DNA from 4 places in the Lelliottia sp. CFBP8978 genome. Region 4 is predicted to be linked to each of the others. Evidence: predicted binding sites of a transcription regulator. Region 4 holds the regulator's gene; each other region holds the start of a gene.

What was found. The regulator CRP, encoded in region 4, controls carbon source genes, mostly activating them, when cyclic AMP is high. The targets are predictions, from matches to a motif close to ATGTGANNNNNNTCACAT.
Region 1: a site for CRP is predicted at 2,360-2,377, ahead of rbsD (D-ribose pyranase). Genes of this name have one in related genera too.
Region 2: a site for CRP is predicted at 4,387-4,404, ahead of SOM82_RS00595 (PTS mannitol transporter subunit IICBA). Genes of this name have one in related genera too.
Region 3: a site for CRP is predicted at 2,826-2,843, ahead of SOM82_RS02370 (glycine dehydrogenase). Genes of this name have one in related genera too.

Annotation. Positions count from the first base shown of each region.
Region 1 covers NZ_CM188253.1:4,449,263-4,456,648, reverse strand. Annotated here, with positions in the region: gene ravA (ATPase RavA) at 1-140, opposite strand, end outside; gene kup (low affinity potassium transporter Kup) at 363-2,231, shown strand; gene rbsD (D-ribose pyranase) at 2,461-2,880, shown strand; gene rbsA (ribose ABC transporter ATP-binding protein RbsA) at 2,888-4,393, shown strand; gene rbsC (ribose ABC transporter permease) at 4,398-5,363, shown strand; gene rbsB (ribose ABC transporter substrate-binding protein RbsB) at 5,391-6,281, shown strand; gene rbsK (ribokinase) at 6,389-7,318, shown strand; gene rbsR (ribose operon transcriptional repressor RbsR) at 7,322-7,386, shown strand, end outside.
Region 2 covers NZ_CM188253.1:128,399-135,784, reverse strand. Annotated here, with positions in the region: gene selB (selenocysteine-specific translation elongation factor) at 1-283, opposite strand, end outside; gene selA (L-seryl-tRNA(Sec) selenium transferase) at 280-1,665, opposite strand; gene SOM82_RS00610 (glutathione S-transferase) at 1,768-2,376, opposite strand; gene SOM82_RS00605 (HlyD family secretion protein) at 2,439-3,575, opposite strand; gene SOM82_RS00600 (DUF3302 domain-containing protein) at 3,578-3,934, opposite strand; gene SOM82_RS00595 (PTS mannitol transporter subunit IICBA) at 4,590-6,500, shown strand; gene mtlD (mannitol-1-phosphate 5-dehydrogenase) at 6,647-7,386, shown strand, end outside.
Region 3 covers NZ_CM188253.1:506,650-514,035, forward strand. Annotated here, with positions in the region: gene yjgA (ribosome biogenesis factor YjgA) at 121-672, opposite strand; gene pmbA (metalloprotease PmbA) at 767-2,119, shown strand; gene cybC (cytochrome b562) at 2,226-2,612, shown strand; gene SOM82_RS02370 (glycine dehydrogenase) at 2,944-3,282, shown strand; gene SOM82_RS02375 (SFCGS family glycine-rich protein) at 3,294-3,656, shown strand; gene SOM82_RS02380 (DUF4312 family protein) at 3,659-3,958, shown strand; gene SOM82_RS02385 (DUF4311 domain-containing protein) at 3,981-4,757, shown strand; gene SOM82_RS02390 (DUF4310 family protein) at 4,771-5,412, shown strand; gene SOM82_RS02395 (amidohydrolase/deacetylase family metallohydrolase) at 5,455-6,588, shown strand; gene SOM82_RS02400 (DgaE family pyridoxal phosphate-dependent ammonia lyase) at 6,572-7,386, shown strand, end outside.
Region 4 covers NZ_CM188253.1:4,039,594-4,046,979, forward strand. Annotated here, with positions in the region: gene mdcA (malonate decarboxylase subunit alpha) at 1-803, opposite strand, end outside; gene SOM82_RS19060 (hydrolase) at 1,084-2,106, shown strand; gene SOM82_RS19065 (YheU family protein) at 2,103-2,321, shown strand; gene SOM82_RS19070 (phosphoribulokinase) at 2,352-3,221, shown strand; gene SOM82_RS19075 (OsmC family protein) at 3,287-3,691, opposite strand; gene crp (cAMP-activated global transcriptional regulator CRP) at 4,002-4,634, shown strand; gene SOM82_RS19085 (YccS/YhfK family putative transporter) at 4,692-6,779, shown strand; gene argD (bifunctional acetylornithine/succinyldiaminopimelate transaminase) at 6,833-7,386, opposite strand, start outside.

The sequences.
Region 1 (7,386 bases), 410 kb from region 4:
GGTCCCAGGAGGAACACACTTTCACCACTGAGCGCAGCGAGCAAACAGAGCCTGATGGCATGACTTCGTTCGAAAAGTCCTTTTTCCAGCGCGCTGCTAAGGCGGGAAATTCTTTCTGCTAATAGATGTGAGTGAGCCATAATAGGTTTGCGTCCTTTCGGCGGCGTTGCAGCTAATTGATGCGAGTATAGACGTTTCAGCATGGGCTGGTAATAGGCTGAAGTGTGGCGCTATTTTCTTTGCGCTACATTAATGCGGTTGCATTTAGGGGTACGATCTTGCGATTAATCGTGCATACTGTGCGCCTTTTTGTGCGCCAAGGGACTAAGCACACATTTGTTATATAGCGAAAAGACAAGTCTATGAGCACTGATAAGAAGCAATCATTAAGCGCAATAACGCTTGCGGCAATCGGGGTTGTGTACGGTGATATCGGCACCAGCCCGCTTTACACGCTTCGCGAATGTCTGTCCGGTCAGTTTGGTTTTGGTGTTGAGCGTGACGCCGTTTTTGGCTTTTTGTCACTCATCTTCTGGCTGCTGATCCTTGTCGTCTCCGTAAAGTATCTCTCTTTCGTCATGCGTGCAGATAACGCCGGTGAAGGTGGGATCCTGACGTTAATGTCCCTTGCCGGGCGCAATACATCGGCCAAAATGACCTCGTTCCTGGTGATTATCGGGTTGATCGGGGGCAGTTTCTTCTATGGAGAAGTGGTGATAACGCCTGCGATTTCGGTCCTCTCGGCGATCGAGGGGCTTGAGATTATCGCGCCGCAGCTTGAGACCTGGGTTGTTCCACTCGCCATTATTGTCCTTACCCTGCTGTTTATGATTCAGAAACATGGCACTGGGCTGGTGGGTAAGCTGTTTGCGCCGATTATGCTGGCCTGGTTCCTGATCCTGGCGGCGCTCGGGCTGCGCGGTATTCTTTCCAACCCGGAAGTGCTGCAGGCGCTGAACCCAATGTGGGCGGTCCACTTCTTCCTCGAATACAAAACCGTGTCGTTTGTCGCGCTCGGCGCTGTCGTGCTGTCGATTACCGGTGTGGAAGCGCTGTACGCAGATATGGGCCACTTCGGTAAGCTGCCGATTCGTCTGGCATGGTTCTCTGTTGTGCTGCCGTCTCTGGTGCTAAATTACTTTGGTCAGGGTGCGCTGCTGCTGAAAAATCCTGAAGCGATTAAGAACCCTTTCTTCCTGCTGGCACCTGACTGGGCGCTGGTACCGATGCTGATCCTCGCCACGCTGGCGACCGTTATCGCTTCTCAGGCGGTTATCTCAGGTGTGTTCTCTCTCACGCGTCAGGCGGTGCGTCTGGGTTATCTGTCTCCGATGCGAATTATTCATACCTCTGAGATGGAGTCCGGTCAGATCTACATTCCATTCATTAACTGGTTGCTCTACTTTGCCGTGGTGATTGTGATTGTCAGCTTTGAACACTCCAGCAATCTGGCCGCGGCGTATGGTATCGCGGTCACGGGAACCATGGTGCTGACGTCGATTCTCTCCACTACCGTGGCTTACCGAAACTGGCACTGGAACAAATTCCTGGTTGCACTGATTCTGGTTGGCTTCCTGTGTATTGATGTGCCGTTGTTCTCTGCGAACCTGGACAAAATTGTCTCTGGCGGCTGGCTGCCGCTGACGTTAGGTCTGTTGATGTTTGTGGTCATGACAACCTGGAAAAGCGAACGTTTCCGCCTGCTGCGTCGCATGCATGAGCACGGGAATTCTCTGGAAGCGATGATCGCGTCTCTGGAAAAATCCCCGCCGGTTCGTGTACCGGGTACGGCGGTTTATATGTCCCGCGCGCTGAATGTCATTCCGTTTGCGTTAATGCATAACCTAAAGCACAACAAGGTGCTGCATGAGCGAGTCATTCTGCTAACACTGCGAACCGAAGATGCGCCGTATGTACATAACGTACGTCGTGTGCAGATTGAACAGCTGTCTCCGACATTCTGGCGCGTGGTCGCGAGCTATGGCTGGCGCGAAACGCCGAACGTCGAAGAGGTCTTCCATCGCTGCGGTCTGGAAGGGCTGAGTTGCCGAATGATGGAGACGTCGTTCTTTATGTCCCATGAGTCGCTGATTGTCGGCAAACGCCCGTGGTATCTGCGCCTGCGTGGCAAGCTGTATCTTATCCTGCAGCGCAACGCCCTGCGCGCTCCCGATCAGTTTGAAATCCCACCTAACCGCGTGATTGAACTGGGGACGCAGGTCGAGATTTAAGCCTCCGTTCGGCCTGATGCCCTCACCCCAACCCTCTCCCACAGGGAGAGGGCGCAATCATAAAAAACGGTAACCCTCTGGTTACCGTTTTGCATTTATTTCCCCTCCGCATTTCACTTAGCGAAACGTTTCGATGTTGATCACAATTCTGTTACTTCATGATGGTTTTCTGACCACTCTTGCGACTACACTTGTTGTTAGCGAAACGTTTCGCTAGTGGAGCAAGAAAATGAAGAAAGGCACGGTACTCAATTCTGAAATCTCATCGGTTATTTCCCGTCTTGGGCATACCGATACGCTGGTGGTTTGCGATGCAGGCTTACCGGTTCCGCGCAGCACAACCCGTATTGATATGGCGTTAACGCAGGGTGTGCCCTCGTTTATGCAGGTACTGGATGTGGTGACAGCGGAGATGCAGGTTGAGACGGCCATTCTCGCGTCGGAAATCAAACAACATAATCCGCAACTCCACGAAACGTTGCTCACTCATATCGAGCAACTGCAACAACACCAGGGAAACACCATAGAAATTCGTTACACCACGCATGAACAGTTCAAACGACAAACCGCAGACAGTCAGGCGGTGATTCGCAGCGGGGAGTGTTCCCCGTATGCGAATATCATTCTCTGTGCTGGCGTCACGTTCTGAGGCCATCATGGACGCATTATTGCAACTCAAAGGGATCGATAAATCGTTCCCGGGCGTAAAAGCCCTCTCCGGTGCAGCGTTAAACGTTTACTCCGGGCGCGTTATGGCGCTGGTGGGCGAAAACGGTGCCGGTAAATCCACGATGATGAAAGTGCTGACCGGTATCTATGCACGTGATGCTGGTTCGCTGCTCTGGCTGGGGAAAGAAACCACCTTCACCGGACCTAAATCCTCTCAGGAGGCCGGGATCGGCATTATCCATCAGGAATTGAATCTCATCCCGCAGCTTTCCATCGCGGAAAACATCTTCCTGGGCCGTGAATTCGTTAACCGTTTTGGCAAAATCGACTGGAAACAGATGTATGCCGAGGCGGACAAACTGCTGGTGAAGCTCAATTTGCGCTTCAAGAGCGATCGTCTGGTGGGCGACTTGTCTATCGGCGATCAGCAGATGGTCGAAATCGCCAAAGTGCTGAGCTTTGAGTCGAAAGTCATCATTATGGATGAACCGACCGACGCCCTGACTGATACCGAAACGGAATCCCTGTTCCGCGTGATCCGCGAGCTGAAATCCCAGGGGCGCGGGATCGTCTATATTTCCCACCGCATGAAAGAGATCTTCGAGATTTGCGATGACGTGACGGTTTTCCGCGACGGGCAATTCATTGCCGAGCGCGAAGTCTCCTCGCTGACCGAAGATTCGCTGATTGAGATGATGGTGGGGCGTAAGCTGGAAGAACAATATCCGCGTCTCGACAAAACGCCGGGCGCGGTCCGCCTGAAAGTCGACAATCTGTGTGGGCCGGGCGTAAACGATGTCTCCTTCACGCTGCGTCAGGGCGAAATCCTTGGCGTGGCCGGGCTGATGGGGGCCGGGCGTACTGAGCTGATGAAAGTCCTCTACGGCGCACTGCCGCGCAGCAGCGGTTACGTCACTCTCGACGGACATGAAGTAGTTACCCGTTCTCCACAGGATGGGCTGGCGAATGGCATTGTTTATATCTCCGAAGACCGTAAACGCGACGGCTTAGTGCTGGGCATGTCGGTTAAAGAGAATATGTCACTCACCGCTCTGCGCTATTTCAGCCGCAGCGGCGGCGGCTTAAAACATAAAGATGAACAGCAGGCGGTGAGTGATTTTATCCGTCTGTTTAATGTGAAAACGCCATCAATGGAACAGGCTATCGGCCTGCTGTCGGGGGGGAATCAGCAGAAAGTGGCGATTGCCCGTGGCCTGATGACGCGCCCAAAAGTGCTTATCCTCGATGAACCAACTCGTGGCGTTGACGTTGGTGCAAAGAAAGAGATTTATCAGCTGATCAACCAGTTCAAGGCTGACGGTCTGAGCATCATTCTGGTTTCATCCGAGATGCCAGAAGTGTTAGGTATGAGCGATCGCATTATGGTTATGCATGAAGGGCATCTCGGCGGTGAATTCACTCGCGAGCAGGCCACCCAGGAAGTTCTGATGGCTGCCGCTGTGGGCAAGCTTAATCGCGTGAATCAGGAGTAAGAAGATGACTACCCAGGCTGTTTCTGGTCGCCGCTATTTCACTAAGGCATGGCTGTTAGAACAAAAATCGCTGATCGCACTGCTGGTGCTGATCGCGATTGTGTCTACCATGAGCCCGAACTTTTTTACCGTCAATAACCTGTTCAATATCCTTCAGCAAACGTCCGTCAACGCCATTATGGCGGTGGGGATGACGCTGGTGATCCTGACGTCGGGAATCGATCTGTCCGTGGGTTCCCTGCTGGCACTCACCGGCGCGGTGGCGGCTTCGATTGTAGGGATAGAAGTCAATGCGCTGGTGGCTATTGCCGCCGCCCTGGCATTAGGGGCGGCCATTGGCGCTGTTACCGGGATGATTGTGGCGAAAGGTCGGGTACAGGCGTTTATTGCTACTTTGGTTATGATGCTGCTGCTGCGCGGTGTCACGATGGTGTACACCAACGGAAGCCCCGTCAATACCGGCTTTACCGACAATGCCGATCTGTTTGGCTGGTTTGGTATCGGCCGCCCTCTGGGCATTCCGACGCCGGTGTGGATTATGGGAATTGTTTTCCTGGCTGCGTGGTACATGCTGCATCACACGCGTCTGGGTCGTTATATTTATGCGCTGGGCGGTAACGAAGCGGCGACGCGTCTTTCTGGCATCAGTGTGAATAAAGTCAAAATTATCGTGTATTCCCTGTGTGGTCTGCTGGCATCGCTGGCGGGTATTATCGAAGTGGCGCGTCTCTCCTCTGCGCAACCCACGGCGGGTACAGGGTATGAGCTGGATGCGATTGCGGCGGTCGTGCTGGGTGGTACAAGCCTTGCCGGCGGTAAAGGCCGCATTGTCGGGACGTTGATTGGCGCACTGATTCTCGGCTTCCTGAATAATGGATTGAATTTATTAGGTGTTTCCTCCTATTACCAGATGATCGTCAAAGCGGTGGTCATTTTGCTGGCGGTTCTGGTAGACAACAAAAAACAGTAACTGACGACACTACAGGACATCTCTGATATGAACATGAAAAAACTGGCTACTCTGGTTTCTGCTGTGGCGCTGAGCGCAACGGTGAGTGCTAACGCAATGGCGAAAGATACCATCGCGCTGGTGATCTCTACGCTGAATAACCCGTTCTTCGTCTCCCTGAAAGATGGTGCGCAGAAAGAAGCAGACAAACTGGGCTATAACCTGGTGGTACTGGATTCACAGAACAACCCGGCGAAAGAGCTGGCCAACGTTCAGGACTTGACCGTTCGTGGCACCAAAATCCTGCTGATCAACCCAACCGACTCTGATGCGGTAGGTAATGCCGTGAAGATGGCAAACCAGGCGAAAATCCCTGTGATCACGCTTGACCGTGTTGCGTCTAAAGGTGAAGTCGTCAGCCACATTGCGTCTGATAACGTGCTGGGCGGTAAAATTGCAGGTAACTACATCGCGAAGAAAGCCGGTGAAGGCGCGAAAGTTATTGAGCTGCAGGGCATCGCCGGTACTTCCGCAGCGCGTGAGCGTGGCGAAGGTTTCCAGCAAGCTGTGGCAGCGCACAAATTTAATGTCCTGGCCAGCCAGCCCGCTGATTTCGACCGCACCAAAGGGCTGAACGTCATGCAGAACTTGCTGACGGCTCATCCGGACGTGCAGGCCGTGTTCGCACAAAACGATGAAATGGCTTTGGGTGCGCTGCGTGCGCTGCAAACGGCTGGTAAATCTGATGTGATGGTTGTCGGATTTGACGGTACGCCAGATGGTGAGAAAGCCGTTAATGATGGCAAACTGGCTGCAACTATCGCTCAGCTTCCAGAGCAGATTGGCGCAACAGGCGTTCAGACTGCGGATAAAGTGCTGAAGGGTGAAAAGGTCCAGGCTAAATATCCGGTTGACCTGAAGCTGGTCATTAAGCAGTAATAGGCGATTCAGGCCGTCAACGGCGGCCTGAGGGACAACAAATAAAGAAAAGTGTGGCATACGCCACCGGATAAAACCGGTGGCGCTCTCTGATGGACACCTCATACATGAAAACCGCAGGCAACCTCGTCGTCCTTGGCAGTATTAATGCCGATCACATTCTTAACCTTGATTCTTTCCCTACCCCTGGTGAAACCGTTACCGGTCATCACTATCAGGTCGCTTTCGGTGGCAAAGGCGCAAACCAGGCGGTTGCTGCTGGTCGAAGCGGGGCACATATTGCCTTTATTGCCTGCACGGGGGATGACGATACGGGGGAACGCGTTCGTAAGCAGCTCGAAAGCGACAATATTGATACCGCGCCCGTGAGCGTGGTTGAGGGAGAATCAACCGGCGTGGCGCTGATTTTCGTTAACGCTGAAGGTGAGAATGTTATCGGTATTCACGCAGGGGCAAACGCGGCGTTGACCACGGAGCGTGTGAACGCTCAGCGCGATCTTATCGCTGATGCAGAAGCATTGCTGATGCAGCTTGAATCCCCGGTCGAAAGCGTACTGGCAGCAGCAAAAATAGCGCATGAAAATCATACCACTGTCGTACTTAATCCTGCTCCGGCGCGTCTATTATCAGACGAGTTGCTGGCGCTGGTGGACATCATTACACCCAACGAAACGGAAGCTGAAAAGCTGACAGGCATCAGTGTCGAAAATGATGAAGACGCAGCGCGTGCGGCTAAAGCTCTGCATGATAAAGGTATTGGTACTGTCATTATTACGCTCGGAAGCCGCGGTGTATGGGCAAGCGTTGATGGCGATGGCCGCCGCGTTCCAGGTTTTAAAGTTAAAGCGATTGATACCATTGCAGCGGGAGATACCTTTAACGGCGCGCTGGTTACGGCGCTGCTGGAAGGAACGTCTCTGGATGATTCCATCCGTTTTGCGCATGCAGCTGCTGCTATTGCGGTGACACGCAAAGGGGCCCAACCTTCCGTTCCTTGGCGCAAAGAGATAGATGAATTTTTGAGTCAGCAGAGGTAACGCTTGGCCACAATGAAAGATGTCGCCCGCATGGCGGGCGTTTCTACCTCGACGGTCTCCCACGTTAT
Region 2 (7,386 bases), 580 kb from region 4:
GCTCGCGCGTCTGCGCCATTACGCCATCATCACACGCCACCACCAGCAGCGCGTGGTCAATGCCCCCGACACCTGCCAGCATATTTGAGAGAAACTTTTCATGCCCTGGTACGTCAATAAAACCCAGCACCCGACCATCCGGCTGCGGCCAGTAGGCATAGCCCAGGTCGATTGTCATGCCGCGCTTTTTCTCTTCCGGCAAACGATCGGCATTTACCCCGGTAATGGCCTGCAAAAGCGTGGTTTTTCCGTGGTCAACGTGACCCGCTGTGGCAATAATCATTTCAGCATCATCTCCAGAAACCGTTTTTCATCTTCAAGGCAGCGCAGATCCAGCCACAGGCGACCGTCGTAAATGCGACCGATAATCGGCGTGGTCAACGCACGCCAGCGCCTGGATAACGTCTCAAGCTGGCTGCCGCGACCGTCACGCGGGGTAAAGGTTAATGCCGCGCTGGGCAGTCGATCGACCGGCAACGAGCCACTGCCGATCTGCGACTGGCATGACTCAAGGCGCACATCGAAATCAGCATAATGAGCGGAGATTTGCGCCAGTAAAAGCTCGCCCTGAGCGCGAATAGAGGCCGCATCCCGCGACAGCAGGCGCAGCGTCGGCAAACGCTCCGCCAGTTTTTCCGGGCAAAGATAGAGCCGCAAGGTGGCCTCTAACGCTGCCAGCGTCATTTTATCGGCGCGCAGCGCCCTTTTCAGCGGGTGTTGCTGCAGCTTTGCGATGAGATCGCGCTTGCCAACCACAATCCCGGCCTGGGGGCCACCCAGCAGCTTATCGCCGGAGAAGCTCACCAGACTGACGCCTGCGGCGATCATCTCCTGCGGCATCGGCTCTTTTGGCAGGCCGTACAGGCTGAGATCCACCAGCGAGCCGCTGCCAAGATCGGCGATCACCGGCACGTTCAGTTCGCGGCCAATCTCCGCCAGCTCCGCCTCTTCCACCGTTTTGGTAAAGCCTTCGATGTGATAGTTGCTGGTGTGGACTTTCATGAGCAGCGCGGTATTTTCGTTAACCGCGGCGCGATAATCCTTCGCATGGGTGCGATTAGTCGTGCCGACCTCATGCAGCGAGCATCCCGCCTGGCGCATAACATCCGGAATGCGAAACGCGCCGCCAATCTCTACCAGTTCGCCGCGCGAAACTACCACCTCTTTGCCATTCGCCGTCGCCGCCAGCATCAGCAACACCGCCGCCGCATTGTTGTTCACGATGCAGGCGTCTTCCGCCCCCGTAATTTGGCACAGGAGATCGGCCAGCGCCCGGTCGCGATGCCCACGCCCCGCGCCGTCGAGGTCGTACTCCAGCGTCACGGGCGACCGCATCGCCTGCGTCACCGCGTCGATTGCCTCTTCAGCCTGCTGAGCGCGTCCTAAATTGGTGTGCAGTACCGTTCCCGTCAGATTGAGCACCGGGCGCAACGCATGCCGCGCTTGCGTGGCCAGACGTTTCTCCACCTCGTTCGCCCAGTCCTCGCACCACTGCGGCAGCGTATTTTGCGTCTGAATGTGCTGGCGGGCTTCGTCCTGCATCACATTCAGGAGCGCCACCATGCGGGTATGCCCGGATTGTTCAAGCAGGGGCGTGATTTGGGGATCGCGAAGCAGACGGTCGGTCGCAGGGATCTGGCTGTAAAGGGAACGATGAGTAGTCATTAAAACGCCTGGCGGTTGGATATCTTCCCCCCTCCCGACGGGAGAGGGAGTCACATGCTGTGGGATTGTACAACTAACAGAAAGGAAGTGTTATAACCCGCATCAAGCCTTTGGCGGTTCAGTGCGGGCAAAGCTTTCGCGCTGGAAGAGGGTCCCGGCGAGCTTCACCAACAGCGGCCGCTCCACGCACCAGCCGGGTGAGACGCGACGAAAATTGAGATAGCCGATCGCGCAGGCGATAGCGATAGTCGCCAGATTTAAGGTATCGGTTTGCAGTTTGCCGTCGCGCAAAAGTTGTTCGCAACTGTCGAGGCTGCGACTAATTTTCTCACGCTGGCGCAACAGCTCGGCTTCAGATTGCTGCGCAGCCGGACGCGCTTGCTCGCGCACAGATGTCAGCGCCGCATCCATAATGCCATCCGCTAACGCCTCAATTTGCTTCACCGCCAGCGCCGCTTTGGGCTCACGCGGCATCATCGCCGGGGCAATCCCCAGCAGTTCGATATACTCGGCAATAATCGGTGAATCAAACCAGCACTCACCCTCATCAGTGACCAGCGCCGGGACTTTGCCCAGGGGGTTGTACTGCGCCACACCATTTTCAGCCTGATACGGTTGTTCGTTCACAAATTCAAATGTGATGCCTTTTTCCAGCAGGAGAATCGAAATTTTACGCACAAATGGGCTGGTGTAGCTGCCGATGAGTTTCATTGCCTGATCCTTTACGCCAACAAAAGTGTAAGTATGGATCAGGCAACAAAAAAAGCAGAAGGTTAATGGTCGAGATAAAGGTAATGCATCCAGCTGGTCATTCGCAGCAGCACTTTACGCATCACCGAGACGTGAGCGAAATGGTCGGAATAGACCGCGACCTGGGCATAAATGCCGTCCGGTAACGCGTCAACGTCTGCGTTTGGGTCCAGATCGATTGTCGCCAGCACGCCGTCTGTCCCCGGAACCACCGACAGCGATTGCAACGAACCTTGCGCCTGATACGAGCCACCGGGCACCACGGGCAAAATAGTGCTCAACTTGCCGTGGAAGACTTGTCCGGGCAGAGCATTAAACACCACTTCGGCGTCGTCGCCTGGCTTTAAACGCAACAGAGAGTTCTGGCGGAACTGCGCCACAATCTGGCGTTTCTGTTCGGGAATAAACACCATGACCGGGCGCAATGGGAGCGCGGCAGCATAGGTCCCCGGGCGAATCAGCACCTGGGTAACGTAACCATCGCTTGGGGCGCGGACCACCGTTTGATCGAGATTGTACGTTGCCTCTGTCAGCTGCGCTCGCAGGCTGGCAATCTGCGACTGCTCGCCATTCACCATGCTGTCCAACTGGCTCTTGATCTGCGCCTGATCGGCGATGGAGGCTTTGACCATCGCATCCTGCGCCAGATAGTTTTGCCGTGCGTTATCAATATCGCTTTCGGAGAACGGATTCACCTTCGCCCGGCTCCCTTTCAAGTAGCGCTGGAAATCCTTATACAGCCGATCGCGTTCGGCAGCGACGCGGGTGGTATTCGCTTCCGCTTCTGAAAGTTGCCCTTTCATCACATCAATATTAAAAGTCGCGGTCACCAAATCAGCGTGCAATCTGTTCACTCTGGCCTGATAACGAGTCGGGTCAATTTTAAATAACACGTCACCTTTTTTAATGAGCTGGTTATTTTTATCGGTGACTTCGCTAACGACTCCGGTAACCTGTGGCGTAATCGGAATAGAAATAACCGCTTTTTGTGCCGTAAAGGTATAAGGGTGGTTATAGTTCATTAACAAAATAAGTCCGGCCACAATGAACACGCCCCCTAATGCGGCGGTGGCAAGTGTCCACTGATTGACCGGAATACGAAATATTTTAAAAACTGCCCACGCCAGGGCCACATAGGTCAAAATAATTAACAGATCCATGATTAGCGCTCCGGCCTGTTTTTATCTGCGGGTGTTGTCGCAGCGGCAAGCCGCTTTTCAAGATCGGCAACACGTTGAGAAAGCGCGTCTATATTGGGTTGTTCCCCTGGCTGCACGACATGGTTTTGCATGCCCCAGCCGCGTTCCGGCTGGTATAACGTCGCCCAAATCCATAAGAATGGCCAGATGATATGCAGCGTAAAAAGGCTCACCCAGCCCGCGGTATGAATCGCATCGGCATGGGGATGATTGCGCTTCTTTGCGATCAGATAAGGGATATCATGGATGGCTATGATTCCATAGAAAATGACCAGAAAAACGAAAATCAATACGCCCAGCGCAAAATAGTTAAGAAACATATTTGCCTCACTAAAACATCTTCAACTATTTAAATAAAATGATAAGCAACCAAATTAATATAATGAGTAACAATAGCATCAAAATATATAATCCGGAGCCGGGAAGTATTGTTTCTATAATACCTGCACGCAAGTTTAATAGCGTGACAAAATATATCATGAATAATAATAGACTTAAGTTTACATTAGCAGATTAACTCGTATTAAGCATTATCGCCATAACACTAAGGGATGACGTTCTGATGAAAGTGATAAGGAACAGGTTACAGCCTGGCTGAAATGAGAAAGCAGAATATGCCGATGATCACACCTGGAGAATTCTGCCTTAAAATTTATTGTGAAGACGATCACAAAGCACCAACAAATCCGACCCATCAAAACGTGATTCCAGTCACATTTAAGCGTCAATAAGGACTGATTTAGCCGCGCTGTATTTTTTTTAGACGCCATTTTTGTGATCAGAATCACTTCATTTTTATCCTCACCCCCTACATTTACGTGATTGAGATCACACAAATTTTCGCTGTCTGGACAGTTGAACGATTCAGTGCCAGATTTCACACCATCAGAACAGGGCTCGGCTACCTCTGCCGCCGCACATTAACGATAAACCTCGGGCCGCAAGCCTCAGTGTAAACATAAGAAGGGGTGTTTTATGTCATCCGATATCAAGATCAAAGTGCAAAGCTTTGGTCGCTTCCTGAGCAACATGGTGATGCCAAATATCGGCGCGTTTATCGCGTGGGGTATTATCACCGCGTTATTTATTCCGACAGGGTGGTTGCCGAACGAAACGCTGGCGAAACTCGTTGGCCCAATGATTACGTATCTCCTGCCATTGCTCATCGGTTATACCGGTGGTCGCCTGGTGGGCGGAGACCGCGGCGGCGTGGTCGGGGCAATCACCACCATGGGTGTGATTGTCGGTGCGGATATGCCGATGTTCCTCGGCGCAATGATTGCCGGTCCTTTGGGCGGCTGGGCAATTAAACGTTTTGACGTCTGGGTTGATGGCAAGATCAAATCCGGCTTCGAAATGCTGGTGAACAACTTCTCCGCTGGCATCATCGGTATGATCCTGGCGATTCTGGCGTTCCTCGGCATTGGTCCTGCGGTCGAAGTGCTGTCCAAAGTGCTGGCGGCTGGCGTTAACTTCATGGTGGCGCACGACATGCTGCCGCTGGCGTCTATCTTTGTTGAACCGGCGAAAATCCTGTTCCTCAACAACGCCATTAACCACGGTATCTTCTCACCGCTGGGTATTCAGCAGTCTCATGATCTCGGCAAGTCTATCTTCTTCCTGATTGAAGCGAACCCGGGTCCGGGTATGGGCGTTCTGCTGGCGTATATGTTCTTCGGTCGCGGCAGTGCTAAGCAGTCTGCTGGCGGTGCGGCTATCATCCACTTCCTGGGTGGTATCCACGAAATTTACTTCCCGTATGTTCTGATGAATCCACGTCTGATCCTGGCCGTTATCCTCGGCGGTATGACTGGCGTGTTCACTCTGAGCGTGCTGGGCGGTGGTCTGGTTTCACCGGCTTCCCCTGGTTCCATCCTTGCTGTTCTGGCGATGACGCCAAAAGGCGCGTACTTCGCCAACATCGCAGCCATCTGTGCGGCAATGGCGGTCTCCTTCGTTGTCTCCGCTATCCTGCTGAAAACCAGCAAAGTGAAAGAAGAAGACGACATCGAAGCCGCGACCCGTCGTATGCATGACATGAAAGCCGAATCCAAAGGCGCGGTAACTCCGCTGTCAGCGGGCGATGTGTCTAACGACCTGAGCCACGTGCGTAAAATCATCGTCGCATGCGATGCCGGTATGGGTTCAAGCGCAATGGGTGCTGGCGTGCTGCGTAAAAAAGTTCAGGACGCGGGCCTGAGCCATATCTCCGTCACCAACAGTGCTATCAATAGCCTGCCGCCGGATGTTGACCTGGTCATCACGCACCGCGATCTGACAGAACGAGCGATGCGTCAGGTTCCACAGGCACAGCATATTTCGCTGACCAACTTCCTCGACAGCGGCCTGTACACCAGTCTGACCGAGCGTCTGATTGCTGCTCAGCGCCACACTGAGAACGAAGTGAAAGTCCGTGACAGCCTGAAAGACAGTTTCGATGCGAACGACAGCCACCTGTTCAGACTGGGTGCGGAAAACATCTTCCTTGGCCGTACCGCGAACCACAAAGAAGAAGCGATTCGTTTTGCCGGCGAGCAACTGGTGAAAGGCGGTTACGTTGAGCCTGAATATGTTGATGCCATGCTGGAACGTGAGAAACTGACCCCAACCTACCTGGGCGAATCCATTGCGGTTCCGCACGGGACCGTGGAAGCCAAAGATCGCGTTCTCAAAACCGGTGTTGTGTTCTGTCAGTATCCAGACGGCGTTCGCTTCGGTGAAGAAGAAGACGATATCGCCCGACTGGTGATTGGTATCGCCGCTCGCAACAATGAGCACATTCAGGTGATTACCAGCCTGACCAACGCGCTGGATGATGAATCGGTCATTGAGCGCCTGGCGCAGACCACCAGCGTAGAAGAAGTGCTGGCCCTGCTGAACAAGTAACGTTCGCCCTCGCCCCTGCCTCTCCCACAGGAGAGGAAATAAAACAGGGGTGCGGTCTATTCCCTCTCCCTTTGGGAGAGGGTTAGGGTGAGGGAAATGCCTCACCCCAGCCCTCTCGGGTAAAAACATTGATGAAGGTTAATACTATGAAAGCATTACATTTTGGCGCAGGTAATATCGGTCGTGGCTTTATCGGCAAACTGCTGGCAGACGCGGGCATTACGCTGACATTCGCCGATGTGAATCAAGTGGTGCTCGACGCCCTGAATGCCCGTCATAGCTATCAGGTTCACGTGGTGGGCGAAAACGAGCTGGTTGAAACCGTCTCGGGTGTGAATGCCGTCAGCAGCATTGGCGACGACGTTATTGACCTGATTGCGAGCGTCGATCTGGTGACCACCGCTGTAGGACCTGTGGTGCTTGAGCGCATCGCGCCTGCCGTGGCAAAAGGCCTGGCAAAACGTAAAGCACAGGGCATCACGACGCCGCTGAATATTATCGCCTGTGAAAACATGGTGCGCGGCACTACGCAGCTGAAAGGCCACGTTCTGGCTGCCGTCGCCGACGAAGATAAAGCCTGGGTCGAAGAGCACGTTGGTTTTGTGGATTCCGCCGTGGACCGTATCGTCCCACCGTCAGAATCAGCCACTAACGATCCGCTGGAAGTCACGGTTGAAACCTTTAGTGAGTGGATTGTCGATAAAACGCAGTTCAAGGGCGCTCTGCCAACCATCCCGGGTATGGAGTTAACCGATAACCTGATGGCATTTGTCGAACGCAAACTCTTCACGCTGAACACCGGGCATGCTATAACCGCGTACCTCGGAAAATTGGCCGGTCATCAGACCATTCGTGATGCGATTCTCGATGAGAAAATCCGCGCGGT
Region 3 (7,386 bases), 960 kb from region 4:
AGGAGGAAAACCGCATCGGCCAGTCTCCTCTCCCCAGAGGTATGAGGAGAAAACTGCACCGGCCAATCCCCTCTCCCCTCTGGGGAGAGGGTTAGGGTGAGGGGACAAGCGCTCTGAATCTTAACCTTCGTTTTCAGCCAGTTCGCGCAGATACTGGAAAATCAGACGCGCAGATTTCGGCGGCTTATTCCCTTCTTTCTCTTTCTTCGCGTTACGGATAAGCGAACGCAACTGCTGGCGGTCGGCATCTGGCCACAGATTCAACACTTCTGCGACCGCTTCATCGCCTTGATCAACCAGACGATCGCGGATCTGCTCAAGCTTATGGAACAGCGCAACCTGCTGGTTGTGGCGGTTTTTCAGCTTATCCAGCGCCTGGCGAATGGGTTCTACGTCACGCTGGCGCAGCATTTTACCGATCAGCTGAAGCTGGCGGCGGCGGCCTTCTTTTTTGATTCGTTGGGCCAGTTCAATGGCACCGCGCAGATCCGGGTCGAGCGGGAGTTTATCCAGCGCGTTCTTACCCAGCTCTACCATTTCCGCACCAAGTTGTTTTAACTCTTCGGCGTCACGTTTAATTTCACTTTTACTGACCCAGATGATTTCATCATCTTCGTCTTCGATGTCATCACCGGGAACGTCGTCGAGCCAGTCGTCGGGCTGCTTAGTCATGTCAGGCTCCTTAAAAAAGAGGCTAATGTTACCAGTTAAGACGCGCACTGAAAAACGGTTCTCTGTTAGACTTCAGATAACTATCTCTTACAGTATGGCATTTGCGATGAAAGTAACCTCACAAGTTGAAGCGCAGCGTAAGATTCTCGAAGAAGCGGTATCCACAGCACTGATGCTGGCTTCAGGTCAATCCGATGGTGCGGAAGTAGCCGTGAGTAAAACCACGGGCATTGGCGTCAGTACCCGTTTTGGTGAAGTGGAAAACGTTGAATTTAACAGTGACGGCGCGCTGGGGATTACGGTTTATCACCAGAATCGCAAGGGGAGCGCCTCCTCGACCGATCTCAGCCCGGACGCGATTGCCCGTACCGTGCAGGCGGCGCTGGATATTGCGCGCTACACTTCGCCTGATCCTTACGCAGGTGTGGCGGAGAAAGAACTGCTGGCGTTCGACGCCCCCGATCTGGATCTGTTCCATCCTGCCGATATTTCACCAGACCAGGCGATCGAGCTGGCGGCACGCGCTGAACAAGCCTCTTTGAAAGCGGATAAGCGCATCACCAACACCGAAGGTGGCAGCTTTAACAGCCACTACGGCATCAAAGTCTTCGGCAACAGCCACGGCATGCTGCAGGGCTACTGCTCCACGCGCCACTCTCTTTCCAGCTGTGTGATTGCCGAAGAGAACGGCGACATGGAGCGCGATTACGCCTATACCATTGGTCGTGCGATGGAAGATTTGCAGTCGCCTGAGTGGGTCGGTGAAGAGTGTGCGAAGCGCACGCTTTCCCGTTTATCGCCGCGCAAACTCTCCACCATGAAAGCCCCGGTGATTTTTGCCAATGAAGTGGCAACCGGTCTTTTTGGCCATCTGGTGGGAGCGATTGCCGGTGGGGCGGTGTACCGTAAATCAACGTTCCTGCTCGATGCCCTCGGCACGCAGATCCTGCCGGAGTGGCTGACCATCGAAGAGCATCCTCACCTGTTGAAAGGCCTGGCCTCCACGCCGTTCGACAGCGAAGGGGTACGCACGGAGCGTCGCGATATTATTAAAGACGGCGTGCTGACTCAGTGGCTGCTGACCAACTACTCCGCGCGCAAACTGGGGCTGAAAAGCACCGGTCACGCGGGCGGGATCCACAACTGGCGCATTGAAGGTCAGGGCCTGAGCTTTGAGCAGATGCTGAAGCAAATGGGCACCGGGCTGGTCGTGACCGAGCTGATGGGTCAGGGCGTGAGCGGTATCACCGGCGATTACTCTCGCGGTGCGGCGGGCTTCTGGGTCGAAAATGGCGAAATTCAGTATCCGGTGAGCGAGATCACCATCGCCGGAAATCTAAAAGATATGTGGCGCAATATCGTGACGGTTGGTAACGATATTGAAACGCGCAGCAATATACAGTGTGGTTCAGTGCTGTTGCCGGAGATGAAAATCGCCGGTCAGTAATACCCGTCATACTTCAGGCGACAGGGCCAGGCGCAGCGCCTTGTCCCGTCGCCCGAATGACTGAGGGTATTGCGCTTATTGTTAATAATAAAAAAGGAAGTGAGCAATGCGTAAACATCTGTTAGCGATCGTCGCAGCTTCAACGCTGATTCTTGGTTCTTCTGCGTTTGCCGCCGATCTTGAAGACGATATGGATACCCTCAGTACCAATCTGAAGGTGGTGCAAAAAACGGATAATGCGGCAGAGATGAAAGACGCATTGACCAAAATGCGCACCGCCGCGCTGGATGCGCAAAAAGCCACGCCGCCTAAGCTGGAAAACAGCGCGGCGGACAGCGCAGAGATGAAAGACTATCGCCACGGTTTTGACGTGCTGGTCGGCCAGATTGACGGCGCGCTGAAGCTTGCCAACGAAGGTAAAGTGAAAGAGGCGCAGGCAGCGGCCGATGAGTTCGTGACGACGCGCAACGCCTACCACAAAAAGTATCGCTAACCGACGCGCTGCTTCTTATCAGTACCCCGCGGGGGAGTCATGCACTTCCTCGCGATCCTCTGAAGTTGGTCATCGGTATAAGTAAACCTTATCCACATCACAATTTTGCCCATCCGCTGATAAACATTTCCGCTTGGGTTTCTGATAGTTGACCGCCGAATAGCGTGATATTCATCACGCAAAGACAGTCGATAATTCATATTCAACGCATTTATGTGGCACAGATCACTGGCGCCGCTCTCCTTTCCACTTCGAAGTGGAAAACAACTCGCTACAAACATTTAACCTCCAGCGTTAGTTTTATCCCAGAGCCATTAACGGGGTAAGACGAGTGATTAACGGAGCGGTAATGAACGACGTTGGGGAACAGGCAGCCAAAACTGAACAGCTTGCCGATACCATGTTAAAGCAGGTGTTTGCCCTGCTCAGCCATCACAACATTCTCCCCAATGACGTACAGGTACAAATGCTGACTTCGCACGTTCGCGCGATGGCGCACCGGTCGGTGACCGGCGAGCCGCTGCCGGAGGTAGAAGCCGACCTGTTCGACGAAATTTCTGCAGATTCGATGCGGCTTGCCCGCGAAGTGGTCGCTCAGTTTGGCAATCTTCCTGATGAAGAGGCCTGGCTGCTCTCCGTTCACTTTGAAGTCGCGAAAGACAACCTTTAAGGAGCAACACCATGGAACAAATTACAGTCGTGATTGGCGATCGTCTGGGCAAAGGCCAGAAAGTGGCTATCGGCGTTGAAAAAGCAGGCGGACGTGCGGTGGTCGTACCGGGCGTGGCAGCAGACATGAAACTGGGCGACGTAATGAAAGCGGAAAACGCCACCTTCGGGATCTCCTTCTGCGGCAGCGGTGGCGCAGGTGCTATCACCGCGCAAACCAAATATGGCTACAAAGCCAAATACGGCATGCGTTCAGTGGAAGAGGGCGTCACCGCCATTAACGAAGGCTGCAACGTGCTGGGCTTTGGCTTTATGGACAAAGAAGAGCTGGGTGAGCGTCTGGTGCAGGCGTGGCAGAAGAAGCACGGCGCCTGAATATGAAAGAACACTTCACCACCACGGTGAGAGTCAAAGGCAAAGGCGAGATGAAACCCCGCGCCTTTGCTGACGCACTCAACCACGTTCAGGCCGCGGTGATGAACGCATCGCCGCATATCTTACTGCGTATTGAGCCACAGGATGTGCAGGTTGTTCAGGCGCAAGAAGCGGTGCGTAAAGAAGCCTTTCTGTACTTCTTTTTGCGCCGGGAAAGACGCACCTACAGCGTGGAGCTGGATGTGACCGTCAACGTGACCGCCATCAATCTCGACAAGGTGGACTTTGTCACGCAACGCTGATTCTTACTAATAGGGCAGACTAATGTTCCTGATAATTTTAATAAAATCGCTCATCATCGGCGGCCTGGTTGGCGTCGGCGTAGGCGCCGGGGCTGCACGCATGTTTCATGCGCCTACCACACAGGGTATGGGCGCGTTTCGTACGTTAGGGGAACTGAACTCCTGCGAAGGGGACCCTGCTTCCCACTTCTCTTTTGGATTAGGCTTCTTCTTCAACGCCTGGGCATCGTCGGTGGCGGCGGGGGCATTCACCCAGGACGTTGACCATCGCATCATTCCTAACTGGGGCGCGGCAGCGCTGATGTTAAAAAACCGCAACGTCGGCGAAACGCTGCACAATCCTAAGCGCATGGCGATTGCCTGCGGCATCATCGGCATGTTCGTGGTCACCTTCCTGAATCTCACCGCGTCGTCCGTTCCGGCGGCTCTTCAGGTGACTGCCGTTAAGGTGCTGGTTCCGGCGGCAAACCTGCTGGTCAATACCGTGATGCCAGTGATTTTCTGGCTGGCAGCCATTGATGCGGGCAAAAAGTCCGGCTTCTGGGCGACCGTGTTTGGCGGCGCAGCGCAGCTGATCATGGGCAACGCCGTACCGGGTCTGGTGCTCGGCATTCTGATCGGTAAAGGCGTAGAAGAGAGCGGCTGGAACCACGTCACCAAAGTGATGATGGTGGCTATCGTGCTGCTGTTCGTGTTGAGCGGCTTCTTCCGCGGCTTTGACATGAAGATGATCGAATCCTTCCACCTCACCGTGCCGAACTGGCTCGAACTCATCCACAGCTCGCTCAGCGGCAAATAACAGGAGCCTCTAAATGGAACAGAATAAAGGTTTTTGGTATGCCGACTGGTCGTTCCCGATCTTCGTTGGCCTGCTCTCGTCCGGCGTTTTTGCCGGGACGCACATGTACTACCTGTACGGCATCGGCGCATTTAACGAAGTGGCGTTCGTCGCCATGCTGAAAGCGGGAATGGATACCGGCGTTTATGGCGCGGTGGCGGCCTTCGGTGCGAGCTTCCTGTTTGCCCGCATCATTGAAGGATCGCTGGTGGGGATTCTGGACATTGGCGGCGCGATCCAGACCGGCGTAGGGCTGGGCGTTCCGGCGCTACTGCTGGGCGCTGGCTTTGTCTTCCCGGTGGCGAACTTTATTGCTTCCCTGATCACCGGGCTAGTGATTGGTCTGGCGATTGGCTATCTGATCATTCTGGCGCGTAAATTCACCATCAATCAGAGCGACTCCACCTATGGCGCGGACGTGATGATGGGCGCGGGTAACGCGTCCGGGCGCTTCCTCGGCCCGTTGATTATCCTCAGCGCGATGACCGCTTCTATTCCGATTGGTATCGGCTCGCTGGTGGGCGCACTGCTGTTTTACCTGTGGCAGAAGCCGATTACCGGTGGCGCGATCCTCGGTGCCATGATTTTAGGTTCACTGTTCCCGGTGTCTCTTTAACCTCCACGGGCGCGAATGCGCCCGATTTATCAGGAGACAGGTATGTTTGATTTACTCCTGCGCCGTGCGCGCCTTACCGACGATACCCTGAGCGATATCGCCATCCAGGACGGAAAGATCGCGGCGCTTGGCGAGATTGACGCTCCCGCACACAAGACGGTCGAGCTGAACGGCGAGGTGTTTGTCAGCGCAGGCTGGATTGATTCCCACGTTCACTGTTACCCCCACTCCCCGATCTACCACGACGAGCCGGATAGCGTGGGGATTGCCACAGGCGTCACCACGGTGGTCGACGCGGGCAGCACCGGTGCGGATGACGTGGACGATTTCTACGAAATTACCCGCAAAGCCTCAACCGAGGTTTTTGCCCTGCTGAACATTTCCCGCGTGGGGCTGATCGCCCAGAACGAACTGGCGAACATGGCCAATATCGACGCCGACGCGGTACAACAGGCCGTCGCACGCCACCCGGATTTCATCGTTGGCCTGAAAGCGCGCATGAGCAGCAGCGTGGTGGGGGAAAACGGTATTACGCCGCTGGCGCGTGCGAAAGCGATTCAGAAAGAGAACGGCGATCTGCCGCTGATGGTCCACATCGGTAACAATCCGCCGAATCTCGACGAGATTGCCGATCTGCTCAGTTCCGGCGACATCATCACCCACTGCTACAACGGCAAACCGAACCGCATTCTGACGCCAGAGGGCGAATTGCGCGCCTCCGTCACCCGCGCGCTCAAGCGCGGCGTGCGTTTAGACGTGGGACACGGTACGGCGAGTTTCAGTTTTGAAGTGGCGAAACGCGCCATCGCGATGGGCATTTTGCCGCACACCATCAGCTCGGATATTTACTGTCGCAACCGGATTAACGGCCCGGTAGGAAGCCTTGCCAGCGTAATGTCGAAATTCCTCGCCATCGGCATGTCGCTGCCGCAGGTGATCGAGTGCGTCACCGCCAACGCCGCCGATGGCCTGCGTCTGGCCCATAAAGGCCGTATTCAGCCGGGGCTGGATGCGGACCTGACGCTGTTCACCGTCAAACATCAGCCCACGCTGCTGGTGGATGCGGAAAACGACAGCCTGCAGGCTGAACATCTTCTGGTGCCGCTTGCCGCGATCCGCGCGGGCAAGGGCTACATGACCGAACAAGGGAGTACGGAAAATGCCTTCGATTTATGAGAAATACCATTTAAAACAGGTGATTAACACGTCTGGCCGCATGACCGCGCTGGGCGTATCAACGCCGCGCCCGGAAGTGGTGCAGGCAGCGATGGACGGCATGAACCAGTACTTCGAAATGAAAGATCTGGTGAATAAAACCGGGGAATACATCGCGAAGCTGCTGGACGTGGAAGGGGCGACGGTGGTCTCGTGCGCGTCAGCAGGGATCGCCCAATCCGTGGCGGCGGTGCTGGTGAAAGACAGCGACTGGCTGCTGGAAAATCTGCACGTTACCCCGATCGAGAATAACGAAATCGTGCTGCCGAAGGGCCACAACGTCAACTTTGGCGCCCCGGTCGGCACGATGGTGGCGCTCGGCGGCGGCAAGCTGGTGGAAGCCGGTTACGCCAACGAATGCTCCGCCGATCAGCTGGCGGCGGCGATCACCCCGCGCACGGCGGCGATCCTGTACATCAAATCACACCACTGCGTGCAGAAAAGCATGCTCAGCGTTGAGCAAGCCGCGGTGGTGGCGCGAAAACACGATCTGCCGCTGATCGTCGATGCGGCGGCCGAAGAGGATCTCCATACCTACTATCGTTCCGGTGCGGATCTGGTGATCTACAGCGGCGCGAAGGCGATCGAAGGGCCAACCAGCGGTCTGGTGATCGGCAAAACGCAGTACGTCGAGTGGGTTAAACGCCAGACGGCGGGTATTGGCCGCGCGATGAAAGTGGGCAAAGAGGGCATTCTGGGGCTGACCTGCGCCATCGAACACTACCTGACGGCCACGAAAGAGAGCGGGGCGGAAATGGT
Region 4 (7,386 bases):
AACTCAATGGCCGCAGTGTTAAAACCGATACCGTGGTTGAGGGATTGCACTTGATGTTCCGCGTAGATGCCTTTAATCGCCATCATCGCCATCAGGATGTGTTCTTGTTTGATCAGACGCGGGTCACGGGTAAACAGCGGCTCGATGAAGAAAGGCTTGTCAGCCACGACCACGTAGTCAATCCAGGAGCCGGGAATATCCACGCGCGGCAGATCGCATTCGTCGTCCACCAGCTCATTCACCTGCGCAATCACGATACCGTCGTGGAACGCGGCGGCTTCGACCAGTGCTGGGGTATCTTCGGTACTGGCCCCGGTGTACAAATTACCTTTGCGGTCGGCTTTGAATCCGGCAATCAGCGCCACGTTCGGCGAAAGATCGACGTACAGGCGGGAGTAGAGTTCGATGTAAGTATGAATGGCGCCAATTTCGAGCTGGCCGTCTTCCAGCAGCTGCGAAATACGCAGGCTTTGCGTACCCGAAAACGAGAAATCCAGCTTGCGGGCAATGCCTTTTTCGAAGATATCGAGATGTTCACTGCGGCCCACGCTCGGCATGATCATATGCAGGTCATGAACGATTTGTGGGTTCACCTCTGCCAGCGAGCGGGACAGAAAATCGGCCTGCTTCTGGTTGTTGCCTTCCAGCACGACTTTGTCGCCCGGAGCGATCAGTTTTTCCAGCATCGCGACGAGATCGTCGGTTGGCAGGACCTTGCCTTGCACCGGGACAGAAGCCAGACGGCGCGCTTTTTCGCTGCGTCGAGTGTTCCAGACCCGGGCGGTTTTTTGCCCAGATAACATTATTAACCTCCTGATTCAGCACATCATTCTGATTTGCTTAACGCTGAACAAAGTGTGCGCTCTGGTGAGAAAGGCATCAATTAAGCGTAGAGCGGAATCATTAGCCTGAGAGTAATAATCCAGGTAAAGATTTGTGATCGAGATCAGTTCGCGCAGCCGGAAAACAGGCTAGACGAGACAGAAAGGGCTGAATCAGAGGTAAACACCCCTCGTTTTTCTTAAACAGAGTACACTTCGGCAGGTATAGTAAACGGCTGACAAGAATGAATATCGCATCGTTATGACTCACATCATCCCATCTGACTTCGACATCGCGAGTGACGAAAGCACTGCATTTGTTCCTATGCGCGGTGTGGCTAACCCGCACCTGCAAACCATGCTGCCGAGGCTGCTTCGTCGTCGATTGCAGTTTACCCCTCACTGGCAGCGCCTCGATTTGCCTGACGGCGATTTTGTCGATCTGGCCTGGAGCGAAGATCCTGAACAGGCGAAGCATAAACCGCGTCTGGTGGTGTTTCATGGTCTGGAAGGGAGTCTGCACAGCCCCTACGCCCACGGCTTGATCCATGCGACAAAACAGCGCGGCTGGCTCGGCGTGGTGATGCATTTTCGCGGATGCAGCGGCGAGCCCAATCGCCAGAAACGGATTTACCACTCCGGCGAAACCGAAGACGGGACCTGGTTTTTACGCTGGCTGGCCGACAGTTTTGGCCCCGCGCCAACGGCTGCCGTCGGCTATTCGCTGGGGGGCAACATGCTTGCCTGCCTGCTGGCAAAAGAGAGTGACGATATCCCGCTGGATGCGGCGGTGATTGTCTCTGCGCCCTTTATGCTTGAGCAGTGCAGTTACCATATGGAAAAGGGGTTTTCACGGGTCTATCAGCGCTACCTGCTGAATTTGCTCAAAGCCAATGCGGCGCGTAAGCTCAAAGCCTATCCGGACACGCTGCCAATTAGCCTGCAACAGCTGAAGCGTATGCGCCGTCTGCGTGAATTCGACGATCTGATTACGTCGAAGATCCACGGCTTTGCCGACGCGATAGATTACTATCGTCAGTGTAGCGCCATGCCGTTGCTGAATCAGATCACCAAACCGACGCTGATCATCCATGCCAAAGACGATCCGTTTATGGATCATCACTCCATTCCGGCGCCGGAACATCTGCCCGCCAACGTACAGTATCAACTGACTGAGCATGGCGGCCATGTCGGCTTTATCAGCGGCACATTACGACGGCCAAAAATGTGGCTGGAAGCGCGGATCCCCGACTGGTTAACCCCCTACCTGGAAGGCAAAAAATGATGATTCCCTGGCAGGATCTGGCTCCCGAAACGCTGGATAGCCTGATTGAAAGCTTTGTATTACGCGAGGGCACCGATTATGGTGAACATGAACGTTCGCTTGAGCAAAAGGTCGCCGATGTAAAACGGCAGCTACAAAGTGGCGAGGTGTTGCTGGTGTGGTCTGAACTGCACGAAACCGTCAACATCATGCCGCGCAATCAGTTTCGCGGTTGATTGTTCCATCTTTCCAGTCAGGGAGTTGCTATGTCCGCCAGACATCCGGTTATTGCCGTTACGGGTTCAAGTGGTGCGGGAACCACCACCACCAGCCTCGCTTTTCGCAAGATCTTCGCCCAACTCAATTTGCATGCTGCCGAAGTTGAAGGTGACAGCTTTCACCGCTATACCCGTCCGGAAATGGATATGGCGATTCGCAAGGCCCGCGATTCAGGGAAGCACATCAGCTATTTCGGCCCTGATGCGAACGATTTCGGCCTGCTGGAACAAACCTTTATTGATTACGGCCACACCGGTAAAGGTCAGTCGCGCAAGTATCTGCATACCTACGATGAAGCCGTCCCATGGAACCAGGTTCCGGGTACGTTTACGCCGTGGCAGCCGCTGCCGGAACCCACCGATGTCCTGTTCTACGAAGGATTGCATGGCGGCGTAGTGACACCCCAGCATGACGTGGCGCGCCATGTTGATCTGCTGGTGGGCGTGGTGCCGATTGTCAATCTGGAGTGGATCCAGAAGCTGACCCGTGACATGAGCGAACGCGGCCATTCCCGTGAAGCGGTGATGGATTCTGTCGTGCGCTCAATGGAAGATTACATCAACTATCTGACACCACAGTTTTCACGAACCCACATCAACTTCCAGCGCGTTCCGACGGTGGACACCTCAAACCCGTTCGCAGCAAAAACCATTCCGTCACTGGACGAGAGTTTTGTGGTGATCCACTTCCGCAATCTGGAAGACATTGATTACCCCTGGCTGCTGGCGATGCTGCAGGGCTCATTTATTTCCCACATCAATACATTGGTGGTCCCGGGCGGGAAGATGGGTCTGGCGATGGAGCTGATTATGATGCCGCTGGTGCAGCGACTGATGGAAGGCAAGAAGATCGAGTAACCCTATTCCCTCTCCCCGTGCAGAGGGTCACGATGAGGGCATCGGTGCGCACGATGCCCCATCAGTCAGCCTTCGATCACATCATACGAATGCGTGATTTTCACCGCTTTTTCCAGCATTAACGCCACAGAGCAGTACTTCTCGGCAGAGAGATCGACCGCGCGGGAAACCGCCGCATCCTTCAGATCTTTCCCGGTCACGATAAAGTGCAAATTGATATGCGTGAACAGGCGCGGGGCCTCTTCGCGACGCTCGGAGGTCAGCTTCACTTCGCAGTCCGTCACCTCATGGCGACCCTTTTGCAGAATCGAAACCACGTCGATTGCGCTACAGCCGCCGGCGGCCATCAGCACAACTTCCATCGGGCTTGGCGCTTTATCACCGGAGTTACCATCCATCAAAATCTGGTGTCCGGAAGCGGATTCACCGAGGAACGTTAAACCTTCAACCCATTTCACACGCGCTTGCATATTCATTAACTCCGACGTTGCAATTTTCCGAACAGATTACGCGCGCGTTACAATTCTCGCAACGGAAGACGACCTGCGTCATGCTGAAGCGAGACACCAGGAGACACGCGGCGAAAGCTATGCTAAAACACTCTGGATGCTACAGTAATACATTGACGTTACACATGTATGCAGAGGACATCAAACATTACTGGCTGCGAAACAAAATGACAGCCGCATTCCCAGGTACGGGGAAGAATTCGATTGCAACCCCAGAGTCAGGATGCGATTTATGACTCTGGTGACAGCTTATAACAGAGGATAACAGCGCATGGTGCTTGGCAAACCGCAAACAGACCCGACTCTCGAATGGTTCTTGTCTCATTGCCACATTCATAAGTACCCATCGAAGAGCACGCTGATTCACCAGGGTGAAAAAGCGGAAACGTTGTATTACATCGTCAAAGGCTCGGTGGCAGTGCTGATTAAGGATGAAGAAGGGAAAGAAATGATCCTTTCTTATCTGAACCAGGGTGATTTCATCGGTGAACTGGGCCTGTTTGAAGAAGGCCAGGAACGTAGCGCCTGGGTACGTGCAAAAACCGCGTGTGAAGTCGCCGAAATCTCCTACAAGAAATTCCGTCAGTTGATCCAGGTGAATCCGGATATTCTGATGCGTCTTTCTTCGCAGATGGCTCGCCGCCTGCAGGTCACTTCCGAGAAAGTGGGTAACCTTGCCTTCCTGGACGTGACAGGCCGCATCGCACAGACATTGCTGAACCTGGCGAAACAGCCTGACGCCATGACCCACCCGGACGGTATGCAAATTAAAATTACCCGTCAGGAAATTGGTCAGATCGTCGGGTGTTCTCGTGAGACCGTTGGCCGTATCCTGAAAATGCTGGAAGATCAGAATCTGATCTCCGCCCACGGTAAAACTATCGTGGTTTACGGAACGCGTTAATTCCGGTCAGACGGCGTGCCATCGCAAGGTGTCACGCCGTTTTTGTCTCTGGCAACCATGTGGCGCAGGCTGATTTATCACCCGGAAGTTAACTACGCACTTCGGCAAACGCTGGTGTTATGTCTCCCCGTGGCTGTCGGTCTGATTCTCGGCCAACTGCAACATGGTCTGCTGTTCTCTCTCGTGCCTGCCTGCTGTAACATCGCCGGTCTGGACACCCCGCATAAGCGCTTTTTCAAACGTCTGATTATTGGCGGCAGTTTGTTTGCCGGTTGCAGCCTCGCCGTGCAGCTCTTACTTGCCCGCGACATTCCTCTGCCGCTGATTTTAACCGTGCTGGCGATGACGCTCGGCGTCACCGCGGAGATCAGTTCGCTTCATGCGCGCCTGCTGCCCGCATCGCTCATCGCCGCGATTTTCACCCTTAGCCTTGCCGGAAATATGCCCATCTGGGAGCCGCTGCTGATCTATGCCCTCGGCACGTTGTGGTACGGATTGTTCAACTGGTTCTGGTTCTGGATGTGGCGCGAACAGCCCTTACGCGAATCCCTGAGCCTGCTGTACGTCCAGCTCGCGGAGTATTGCGAAGCAAAATACACCTTGCTGACGCAACATACCGATCCGGAAAAGTCGCTGCCGCCGCTGCTCACTCGCCAGCAAAAGGTGGTGGATCTGATTAGCCAGTGCTACCAGCAGCTCCATATGCTGGCCGCCAATAAGAATCATGAATACAAGCGGCTGCTGCGCACGTTTCAGGTCGGGCTGGATCTTCAGGAGCATATTTCCGTCAGCCTGCATTATCCTGCCGAGGTGCAAAAACTGGTGGAGCGCAGCCACGCCGAAGCGGTGATCCGCTGGAATGCGCAAACGGTCGCCGCGCGCCTGCGGGTACTGGCTGACGATATTCTGTACCACCGCTACCCCACGCGCTTTACGATGGAAAAACAGCTGGGCGCGCTGGAGAAAATCGCACGTCAGCATCCGGACAATCCGGTCGGGCAGTTCTGCGCCTGGCACTTTAGCCGCATCGCGCGCGTGCTCCGCACCCAGCGCCCCCTCTATTCCCGCGACCTGATGGCCGATAAGCAAAAACGCCTGCCGTTGCTGCCAGCGTTAAAAAGCTATTTGTCCCTGAAATCCTCGGCCCTGCGCAATGCGGCGCGGATCAGCGTAATGCTCAGCATTGCCAGCCTGATGGGCATGGCGCTGCATCTACCGAAACCCTACTGGATTTTAATGACGGTGCTGTTTGTCACGCAAAATGGCTACGGCGCCACCCGCGTGCGGATCCTGCACCGGGCAGCGGGCACGGTCGCAGGACTGGTGATTGCTGGCATAACGCTGCACTTCCACGTACCGGACGGCTTCGCCCTGGCAGGAATGCTGGTGATCACCCTCGTGGGTTATCTGATTATCCGCAAAAACTACGGCTGGGCGATGGTCGGATTTACCGTCACGGCGGTGTATACCCTGCAATTGCTCACGCTGAACGGCGAACAGTATATTGTCGCGCGACTGGTGGATACGTTGATTGGCTGTCTGATCGCCTTTGGCGGCATGGTCTGGCTGTGGCCCCAGTGGCAGAGTGGGCTGTTGCGACAGAATGCGCACGATGCGCTGGAGGCCGATCAGCAGGCGATTCGCCTTATTCTGAGCGACGATCCGCAGCCTTCCCCGCTGGCCTATCAGCGCATGAAGGTCAATCAGGCCCATAACGCGCTGTTTAACTCCCTCAATCAGGCGATGCAGGAGCCGGGCTTTAATTCCCATTATCTGGCGGATATGAAGCTGTGGGTCACCCATAGCCAGTTTATCGTCGAGCATATCAATGCCATGACCACGCTGGCACGCGAGCATGCGATGCTGACGCCGGACCTGGCGCAGCGCTATTTGCAGTCGTGTGAAATTGCGCTGCAGCGATGCCAGCAGCGTCTGGAGTATGACGCGCCGGGGGAATCCGGAGACTCTAACATTCTTGAAGCACCGGAAACGCTCACCTGGGGCCCTATGAGCACGCTGGAACAGCATTTACAGCGCGTTCTGGGACATCTGAACACCATGCACACCATTTCGTCGGTCGCATGGCGTCAGCGCCCGCATCACGGCATTTGGCTGACGCGGATTATGCGCCGTAAGGCGTCGTAAGTTTTGCGGCTCCGTATTCCGGGACAAAACCAAGCCGCTACCTGGCGACTCCATTAGCCCTGAACGATCTTCTTCACCGCACTGGCAAAACGCGTCATCCCGGCTTCGATATCCTGCTCTTCCACCACCAGCGACGGCGCAAAGCGCATTACATCTGGGCCGGCATTCAGTACCATCACCCCTTCGTGCGCAGCCGCATGGAGGAAGTCACGCGCGCGGCCTTTATACTGCGGCTTCAGTTCCGCACCGACTAACAGTCCCATGCCGCGAATATCGCTGAACACGTCGTACTGTGCGTCGATCTTCTGAAGATGCTGCACAAACTGCTCGCGCTTCGCGTTGACGCCGTTCAGCACTTCCGGGGTGTTGATAATATCGAACGCCGCTCCGGCAATCGCGCACGCCAGCGGGTTGCCGCCATAAGTGGAACCGTGAGAGCCGACGTGGAAGGCTGATGCGATCTCTTGCGTCGTCAGTACGGCGCTCACCGGGAAACCGCCGCCCAGGGCTTTCGCACTGGTCAGAATATCCGGCGTTACACCATAGTGCATATACGCAAACAGATCGCCGGTACGCCCCATTCCACTTTGCACCTCATCAAACACCA